DNA from 3 places in the Agarivorans gilvus genome. Region 1 is predicted to be linked to each of the others. Evidence: predicted binding sites of a transcription regulator. Region 1 holds the regulator's gene; each other region holds the start of a gene.

The links. The regulator sigma-54, encoded in region 1, starts transcription at its own class of promoters, with help from an activator protein. The targets are predictions, from matches to a motif close to GTTGGCACGNNNNTNGNNT.
Region 2: the regulator sigma-54 is predicted to act here: its motif matches at 1,163-1,181, upstream of xdp1 (exosortase-dependent surface protein XDP1).
Region 3: the regulator sigma-54 is predicted to act here: its motif matches at 1,606-1,624, upstream of AR383_RS04840 (FlgO family outer membrane protein).

Annotation. Positions count from the first base shown of each region.
Region 1 is NZ_CP013021.1:1,927,119-1,930,376, forward strand. It holds gene lptB (LPS export ABC transporter ATP-binding protein) at 1-474, shown strand, start outside; gene AR383_RS09025 (RNA polymerase factor sigma-54) at 530-2,032, shown strand; gene hpf (ribosome hibernation promoting factor) at 2,057-2,344, shown strand; gene ptsN (PTS IIA-like nitrogen regulatory protein PtsN) at 2,353-2,796, shown strand; gene rapZ (RNase adapter RapZ) at 2,823-3,258, shown strand, end outside.
Region 2 is NZ_CP013021.1:4,119,094-4,122,351, forward strand. It holds gene AR383_RS19650 (lipocalin family protein) at 1-272, shown strand, start outside; gene AR383_RS19655 (ferredoxin--NADP reductase) at 275-1,012, shown strand; gene xdp1 (exosortase-dependent surface protein XDP1) at 1,233-2,006, shown strand; gene prsT (XrtA/PEP-CTERM system TPR-repeat protein PrsT) at 2,157-3,258, shown strand, end outside.
Region 3 is NZ_CP013021.1:1,024,303-1,027,560, forward strand. It holds gene AR383_RS04830 (FlgO family outer membrane protein) at 1-478, opposite strand, end outside; gene AR383_RS04835 (LPP20 family lipoprotein) at 537-1,013, opposite strand; gene AR383_RS04840 (FlgO family outer membrane protein) at 994-1,578, opposite strand; gene AR383_RS04845 (flagellar assembly protein T N-terminal domain-containing protein) at 1,685-2,827, shown strand.

The DNA.
Region 1 (3,258 bases):
CAAGAAGCCTCCATATTTAGACGTTTGTCTGTGGAAAAAAATATACTCGCGGTCTTAGAAACTCGTAAAGATCTCGATAAACAACAACAGCAAGTGGCCTTGGACGACCTGTTAGAGGAATTCCATATTGGTCACATTCGAAAAAATCTTGGCATGAGCCTGTCTGGTGGGGAACGCCGCCGGGTTGAAATTGCTCGTGCTCTAGCCGCCGCTCCAAAGTTTATTTTGCTTGACGAACCCTTTGCTGGCGTGGATCCTATTTCTGTTATCGATATAAAAAAGATTATTGAACACCTGCGTGATCGTGGTCTTGGAGTATTGATCACCGATCACAATGTGAGAGAAACTCTCGATGTTTGTGAACATGCCTATATCGTTAGCCAAGGCGAATTGATAGCCTCGGGGAAACCTGAAGAAATACTTGAAAATGAACACGTGAAACGAGTTTATCTCGGTGAACAATTCAAGCTATAGTTAAAGTGCAAGTAAAAAAACACAATACAATAAGAAGAAGGAACAGCGGCAGTTAATGAAAGCATCTTTGCAGTTGCGTCTTGGTCAGCAATTGACCATGACCCCTCAGTTACAACAGGCGATTCGCTTACTCCAGCTTTCAACACTGGATTTGCAGCAAGAAATTCAGGAGGCGCTGGAAAGCAACCCCCTGCTCGAAGCGGATGAGTCACACGCCAGTGACAACGATGCTAATGAAGCTCAATCCCTTAATGACAAAACTAATGATAACAGTGTAAACAACGAAGTGGATAATAGCCAGTTAGAAGCAGGCGATGCGATTAACCAAGACACTGTTTCTGATGACTTACCCGTTGATTCCACATGGGACGATATTTACAGTGCCAGTTCAGGGCCATCCAGCTCAGGCAGTAGCGGTGTGAGTGAAGACAGCGATATGCTGTTTCAAGGTGAAACCGTAGAATCCTTGCAAGACCACTTAATATGGCAGATGCAACTCACCCCATTTAGTGAGGTTGACCAAGCGATTGCGCTAGCCATTATTGATGCGATTGATGAATCCGGCTACCTAACCCAAGATTGTGAACAATTGTTGGAAGGCTTACGTGCCAGTGAAACTAACGATTTAGACGTCGAGCTTGATGAAATTGAAGCGGTATTAAAACGTGTTCAACACTTCGACCCTGTAGGCATTGGCGCTCGCTCTCTTCAAGAGTGCTTAATGATTCAATTAGGCCGCTTTGCCGAAGATACCCCTTGGCTAAAAGAAGCCAAAGACATCGTAACCAATCATATTGATGTCTTGGCTAATCGCGACTTTCGTTTATTGTCGCGTAAAACCAAATTGAAAGAAGATCAATTACGCGAAGTAATGCGTTTGATTCATACTCTAGAACCACGCCCAGGTAATGCGGTTGAACCCAACCAAGCACAATATGTGATTCCGGATGTATCAGTGATTAAGCGCCAAGGGCGATGGGTAGTTGAACTAAATCCTGATGCGATGCCTAAATTACGCGTCAATTCTCACTACGCCTCGCTCAGTAAAACCTCAACCAACGCCAACGATACTCAATTTATTCGCAGCCATTTGCAAGAAGCCAAATGGTTTATCAAAAGCATTGAGAGCCGTAACGAAACCTTATTAAAAGTATCCAACTGCATTGTTCATCACCAACAAGCCTTTTTTGAGTACGGCGAAGAAGCAATGAAACCAATGGTATTGAACGATGTCGCAGAAGCTGTAGAAATGCATGAATCTACGATTTCTCGGGTTACCACTCAGAAATTTATGCATACGCCTCGTGGTATTTTTGAATTGAAATACTTCTTTTCTAGCCACGTCACCACTGATGGCGGCGGCGAATGCTCTTCTACCGCAATTAGGGCACTAATTAAAAAACTGGTAGCTGCCGAAAACAGCAACAAACCGCTTAGCGACAGCAAAATTGCTGATATTTTGGCAGATCAGGGGATCAAGGTGGCAAGACGTACCATTGCTAAATACCGAGAGTCGTTAGCAATTCCACCTTCTAACCAACGAAAAAGCCTTATCTAAGGCCAATAACAGGGGACGAAATCTATGCAAATTAATCTTACCGGACACCACGTAGAAATAACTGAGTCTTTAAAAGAGTATGTCCACACTAAATTTGCCAAACTAACCCGACGATTCGAACAAATAAACAATGTTCATGTCATCTTAAATGTGGAGAAACTGAATCAGATTGCTGAAGCCACCCTGCATTTAAATGGTGGAGAAGTGTTTGCCACTTCAGAACACACCGACATGTACGCCGCCATTGATAGCCTGATCGACAAACTTGATCGCCAGGTTATCAAACACAAAGAAAAACTCACTAAACACTAGTCACCCTAATGCAACTAAATAAAGTACTAAATTTGAACTGCACGCAACGTGCAGTTCAATGTTCCTCAAAAAAACGCGCCCTTGAAATCATTAGCGAACTGGCAGCCAGTCAATTAGACATGACTGCTCAGAGTATTTTTGAGAGCTTGTTAAACAGAGAAAAAATGGGCAGCACCGGTATTGGCCAAGGTATTGCGATTCCCCATGGGCGAATTGCTAGTGAACACCAAGCCACTGCGGTTTTCTTACGCTGCGATCCTGCAATCAGCTTTGACTCCATCGATAATCAACCCGTCGATTTAATCTTCGCCTTATTGGTTCCCGAAGACCAGTGTCAGCAACACCTCAACACCCTGTCTCAAGTTGCTGAAAAACTTAACGATAAACAAATATGTAAACAACTTCGCTGCGCACAAAGTGATGACGAGCTATACAACATCATGGTAGCCTAATACTCTAAGCTTAATTAGGGGCCCTCATGGAACTGATCATCGTTAGTGGACGCTCCGGTTCAGGAAAAACTGTTGCCTTAAGAGTGTTAGAAGATCTCGGATATTATTGCGTCGACAACCTTCCAGTATTGTTGTGGCAGTCGTTGATCGACAATTTAAAACAAAAATATTCGAAGGTTGCTATTAGCATCGATATTCGCAACCTGCCTGACGAGCCCTCACCTATCGCTCAGGCGATCAAAAATGCTGGTCCCGACATTAACTTACTGAGTATCTTTTTAGATGCCAAAGATGAGGCTCTGATTCGTCGTTACAGCGAGACCCGACGAGTGCATCCTTTAAGCCAGAACGGCGTATCATTGGCAGAAGCCATTGAATCTGAAACCGCACTGCTTGAGCCCATCTCAAGCAATGCCGATTTACGAGTCGACACTTCGCGGCTATCAGTTCACGAGCTGAGTA
Region 2 (3,258 bases), 2.2 Mb from region 1:
ATTTGCCCGAGCAAGGACGTGGTTATTTAAAAGTTTCCTTTTTTCGACCGTTTTATGGGGCCTACGTGATTTTTGTTTTGGACCAAGAAGCCTATCAATATGCCTTGGTTGCGGGACCGAGCAGAAATTATTTGTGGTTATTGGCAAGAAGCCCAGACCTACCGCATGCTATTCGTAGTGAACTTGTATGGCGGGCCAAGCAGGCAGGCTTCGATGTAGATGAATTAATCTATGTGGATCATCAGTCAGAGGTAATTAAACACCAGGAGTAACTATGTGGGTAGAAGGTCGAGTAACAAAGCGAATTGATTGGAACAAACAATTGTTTAGCTTACGGATAGAGGCCGACATTGCCCCTTTCGTTGCCGGGCAATTTATAAAGTTGTCTGAGTTACAGCAAGGGAAGCGGATTGCTCGTGCCTATTCTTTGGTAAACCCTCCGAGAGCAGATTATCTTGAAGTATTAGCGATTAAAGTAGAAGACGGTACTCTTTCGCCTAACCTGCATAACTTACATGTGGGCGAGACTATTGAGGTATCGAGTGCTGCCGCAGGTTTTTTGGTGCTTGACGAAGTCCCGCCGGCTAAACATCTATGGTTGATGGCAACAGGGACCGGTATTGGACCTTACCTGTCGATGTTGGCCACTGACCAGCCATGGCAGCGTTTCGATAAAGTGGTTGTGGTATACGGGGTTAGATATGCCAGAGACTTGGCTTATTTGGACGTGTTGGAGCAGTACCTGCAGCGTTATCCTCAACAGTTCGTTTTGCAAACCATGGTCACGCGGGAGAACTATGCTGGAGCTTTAGTTAAGCGCATTCCTGAGGCGCTTGACGATGGTAGCCTAGAGAACGCGGTGGGCTTATCTTTAAGTCCCGAGAGCTCTCAAGTGATGTTGTGTGGAAATCCTGAGATGATCACTGCAGCAATGCAATCTCTTGAAGGTAAAGGTTTAAGTAAAAACCTAAGGCGTAAACCGGGGCAGGTTACGGTTGAGCGATATTGGTAGGGGGCTTGAGCTAATGAGTGGCGTAAGTTTTGCTTGAAAATTGAGCGATGCGTTTTAGAATTAAGCACATTATTGTCAGTATTTTTTACATGCAATGGCAGAAATATTCGAGGCTTGGGTGTAAATAGCTGTTAAATAATGCTTTTTTATTTTGGCCTGATTGTTGCTTGTTTACGTGGTATTACCAGTTTGATATACAGAATGCTATTTAGGGGGCGTTGTGTTGAAGAAAATTTTATTAGCGGCAAGTTGTGCCGTATCGCTATCGGCCTTTGGTGCGACGGAGACATGGTCTTTCGAGGACTTTTCTCGTGACTTCTATGATTACGGAAATAGTTTCTCTGGCACCTCAGGATCAGGCATTGGCCTTAACTTAACCGGTTGGTCGAATACCGGCTCTGGTGAAAGCATCGAGGATGCATATTTGGATTATGCAGACGGTAATGGTTTAACCTTGATGAACCGTGATGAGTGGCCTATTTATCCGGACCATGGTATTGACAACAGTAACTATCTGCCAGGTTACAATGACTACGACATGGTATTGCTGAGTTTTGATACTGCGGTTAATTTAGCGGGCTTTTCTCTTGGCTGGGCTTATGAGTATCGAAATGGACGAGACCGAGCCGGCCGTCATGCCGATGTCTCAGTATTAGCCTATAACGGAGCAGATGCTCCAGTTTTAGCGGGTAGCACTTGGAATGATGTGGCTGATTTAGCCAGCGGCTGGACCAGTGAAGCGCAAGTTTACGATGCTGACGATTATGCTTATCAAGCGATTTCCAGCAGTACCGAATCAAAATATTGGTTAATTGGCGCTTACAATCCAGTATTTGGCGGGTCTGGGCAATATGCAGGTAACGATGCCTTTAAGTTGGCTGGGGTGCAAGCTGAACCTGGTGCGCAACCAGTCAACAGTGTTCCAGAACCCGGCACTGTGTTGTTGTTCGCTGCGGGCCTATTTGGTATTGCATTGCGTACTAGAAAGCGCTAACTGATTATTTGAACCTCCTTTCCTTTCTGAACAAAAATACGAAATACTCTGTGTTTCGTATTTTTTTGTCTTTTTTTTAGTCCTTGTTCATTAGATACTGTTTTTAGTCGAATTAATTTGCTCTGATCTCGCAAGGATTGCCGCTACCCAATGAAAAAATTATTGATTGCTTTTGTTTTATCATCGCTAGTAAATGTGAGCTTGGCTAATGAACAAATGAACGATTATGAAATGGCGGTTAAAGCCTTTCATAATGGTGAAGAAAACGAAGCTTTTATCTATTTAAAGAACGCGTTGAAGGCCGATCCTCAACACCTTTCTTCTAAGTTATTGTTAGCTAAAGTGTATTTTTACGCCAATAACTTAGGTTCGGCGGAAAAGCAATTACGTGAGGCCCTAGAAATGGGGGCTGATATCAACCTAGTGCTACCGCTATTAGGTAACGTTTTATTGCTACAAAACAAAACTGATGAGCTGTTAGCGTTGGCAGATAGAGAGCACGAGTTTTCTAAATCAACACAATTTGAGTGGAAGCTGCTGCAAGGGCAGGTACTGTTAAAGCAGGGGCAAACGGAGTCGGCTAAGCAGCTGTTTGAACAAGCTACGCAACTGGCTCCCGGCAAAACCGCGGCAATGAATAGTTTAGCCATGTTATACCTTCAGCAAAAACAATACACTTTGGCTGAACAGTGGATCGAACGCTCTTTAGCACAAGAGCAAAGTAATGAACGCACATGGTTATTAAAAGGTGACTTAGTTTCTGCTAAAGGCGACTTAACTACCGCTTTGCAGCATTATCAGCGAGCTTATGAACTTGACCCTAAAGATCCTAAGGTCTTGCGTAGCTTAGTTATCATCAATCTAAAAATGGATGAAGTGGCAGAGGCGAAACGCTACCTAAAGTTAGTGCAACAACAAACACCTAATGATCCCACTGCTATTTTGTTGTCGGCCAGTTTATTGAGCGAAGAAGATGGTAAGGATATCGCCGAACAGGCCTTAGCAACTTTAGCGCAAAATATTTCTACCGCCGATGGTGAACAGTTGGCTGATGCGAATAACTTGTTATTTATTCAGGGAGCATCAGAGTACATTCTCAACAACGATGAAAAGGCTCAGCAATACTTGAGTCAATATCTACGCCAACAGCCGAGCGATTTGGCGGCTACCCGCTTGTTGGCAAAAGTGTATTTGCGTAACGGTGAAAAAAGTCGACTGCAGTTGCTATTACAAGATAATTTTGACTACATCA
Region 3 (3,258 bases), 900 kb from region 1:
AAACAAAATCCCCTTCCGGAGTCACCCGTATAAAGCCCGTCGTTTTATAATCTATGACTGAAAAACCATTTTGCTGCATTTCATAGACAAAACTTTCTGCCAACTGCATACCAAACACGTCAGTGCTTTTAAAATCATCCAAAGGAACAAAGGACGCCACCCCTATCGGAGTGTCAGCATTAACATAGTGAGAACTAGAAACCAGTCGCTGCGACATGGCATTCACATAATCGGTGAGAGAATGTTCTACAGCCTTATCAGAGAGATCTACGCTGGAAGTATTAAGAGTTCGGCGCGGAGAGCTGCTTAGAAATAACTGGCCACTCTCATCAACGACGCCTTCAAGGTAATGTGCGTTATGAGCATGGGCAACATTGTGCGCCGAGCCATCATACACCATTACTTTTTGCATTGATGGTGTATTAGAGCAGCCCACCAATAATGAAGTGGCCAGAGCCACTAGAGTCATACCTTTCATATCCGGTCCTTAATCGTCTATTACGCCTTAATTATCGGCTTGAAAGGTAAAATCTTTACTAGAATTGAATGGTTTTTTGGCTCTCTAGATGGCGCGTTGGGGCCATAGACATAGTGACTCGGTACACATCTCTAAAATCGAGTTGTAGCTCAGTGACATACACATCATCTACCGAATAAGATTTCACTACCTTAGCACCACGAATCACCCCAGCAACAGAAGCAGCTAAACGCTCGTTACCCAATACTAAGTCGCTAACCGTAGAACTACTGTCAATGCGCTGACCATAAACTTGTTCAGATAGCTCTCGATAGGCATCTAGCTTAGACGCCTTCATGGCATGTAACTGCTTACTTGCTAAATCAGCGCCGCGTTGCTGGCTAATCGGAGCATACCCCACGGCATTAACAATAGTAAAATCACCTGGTGGTTGATAAGTCCACTCCACCTGTTGAATTTGGGTACGCGGAGAGCAAGCAATCAACAACAAAACAGCAAGGCTGCTAAACCAAAATTTAAAGTACAGATTGTTCATGACGCTGCAAGCTCCCATTCACACTAGTGACACGTGGCGAAGTGGCCCCCGCACTATTTGGAATAAATTGATAGGCCGCAGCCACCACATTTTGACTAGATAACTCAACTAATCGCAGGTTCACGTGGCGACCAGAGTCGGTTCGTTGAAAACTGCCCACCACCACGTAAGTAATTTGCATCTGCTCGCGCAGCAACTGCGCATCTCGCGACAAGGAAAATTCGCCGAAGCCTGGGTCCATTTGTAGCCGGCCAGTTAGCCGAGGCTCGATGGTATGAATACCCTTTTGCGACAAAGCGGCAAACATTGCCTCCGCCACTTGCCGCCCGAAGCTATCACTGCTTTGCAAATTATCTAAATCAACCACCGTGCTAATCGCCACCGTATCCTTTTCGCCCAGCTCCAAATCATCGGTTAACTGTTCCGAAAGCTCATCTACATGGGCGAATAACGCCGCCTCCTGTTGCTCACGAGGCTCAACATAGGGATAATTAGAAACATGATGCAAGCTAGTATTACAGCCTTGTAACACCAGCAACGCTGCCACTAATATTGTATATCGCATACCCTTCTCCTTCTACTAAGCCGACTAAAGCAAAAACCGTTCCAGTCAAAAAAATAACACTTTACTTCAGGTACGGTTATTGCTTAAGCCTGTGCAGGAGGAGCTTATGAAAATACTTATTTTGATGATAGGAATGCTACTTTGCAGTACCAGCCAAGCGGAGTGGTATGAAGCGAAGGGACAGGCAACTATTGTTAACAACCAGATTGACCAAGCACGCAGCACTGCCATGCAAGAAGCAGTTAAACAGTTGCTATTGTATTCTGGTGCCTCTGTCACCAGCATAAGCCAAGTCAACGGTGGTCGGCTTACGCTCGACCAGCTAGAGGTGGTATCTAAAGGTTCACTACACAACCTCACCGTATTAGATGAAGGGCAACAAGGGCAGCAGTTTTACGTGATCTTGCAAGCCGATGTCTTTCCCGAAGCCAGTCAATGTAAAGCCAGCGGTTATAGTAAAAACCTGTTGTTGCTGCCCCCTTACTTAAAGCAACAGCACCAAGCACGAGTCGGCCAGTTACAAGAACTGTCTCCGGCTGTAGAGCAACGAACCTACGACATAGCTAGACAAGTGGGTAAGCAATTTAATATCAAGCATCCACCTAAATTGCCACTCAACTATTACAAACCGGGTGAGCACAACTACAAAGGCATTAAAGATGTCGCCGATCGCTACGGTGCACAGTATTTATTAGGACTAGAAATAGAAAACATATCTTTAGACCGAGTCTATAAACCCAAGGTGATTAACTTTAGCTACCCGCAACGCTACTTTGTTATCAATGCGCGAGTTTATAACGCCATTGATCTAGAAGAAATCTACAACAAACGCTTCTCGGTGAACGCGCCTTGGGAGTTTGACGCTCGTGAGATCATCTCCCCCTACACTGCGGAATTTTGGTTATCAGCCTATGGCCAAACCGTGAATAACACTCTGCAACAGATCCTAGGGGAAGTGGATGCCTTACTTGCTTGCCAGCCATTACAAGGCAGCGTGGTTAAAGTATTAGGTCCTGATCGCTGGCAAATCAATCTCGGTAAGGCCAATCAATTAAATCGCGGCATGTTACTTACCCTAATCCAGCAAAACTACCACTGGGGAGAATGGGACATTCCCCGCCAAGAACAAAGCCTCACCGGCAGTGAGGTACGGATCGAACAGGTCTATCAGGACAGCGCCATTGTGGTGGCGCTAGACCCAAGCATGACCGCCAATATTCAATTAGGCGACCTCGTCAGTAAGCAATAAACCAACGGCTATCAGGCTAAAAAAGCATAAATGTAAAGCCGCTAATTTACCAAGCGGCTTTATGTTTTTTGCCAGACTAATGAGGCTCAACACGCCCTAGGTAAAATTTAGTCAGTGCTAACATCTCAAATCAATCACTTGCAATAAACCATTGGTAAAAAACCACCATTTAAATGGCTAAAAAACACACAAGCACTAGCAAACGCAATTAATGAAATACGCTACTGGCTAACGAAATCAACTATTTCACAGCGAGTATGAAACTCCCCCCTCACTAAGACCTCAAGTAATCTGCTAAGCCGTGATTTCCGTCACCTAAATAACAAGAAAAACAAAGGCATAATAGCCACACTTATTTTAGCAACAACAAATTAACAATGAATAAGCACAACAATAACTAAATGCAGTGTAACGGAGCACTCTCGACTATG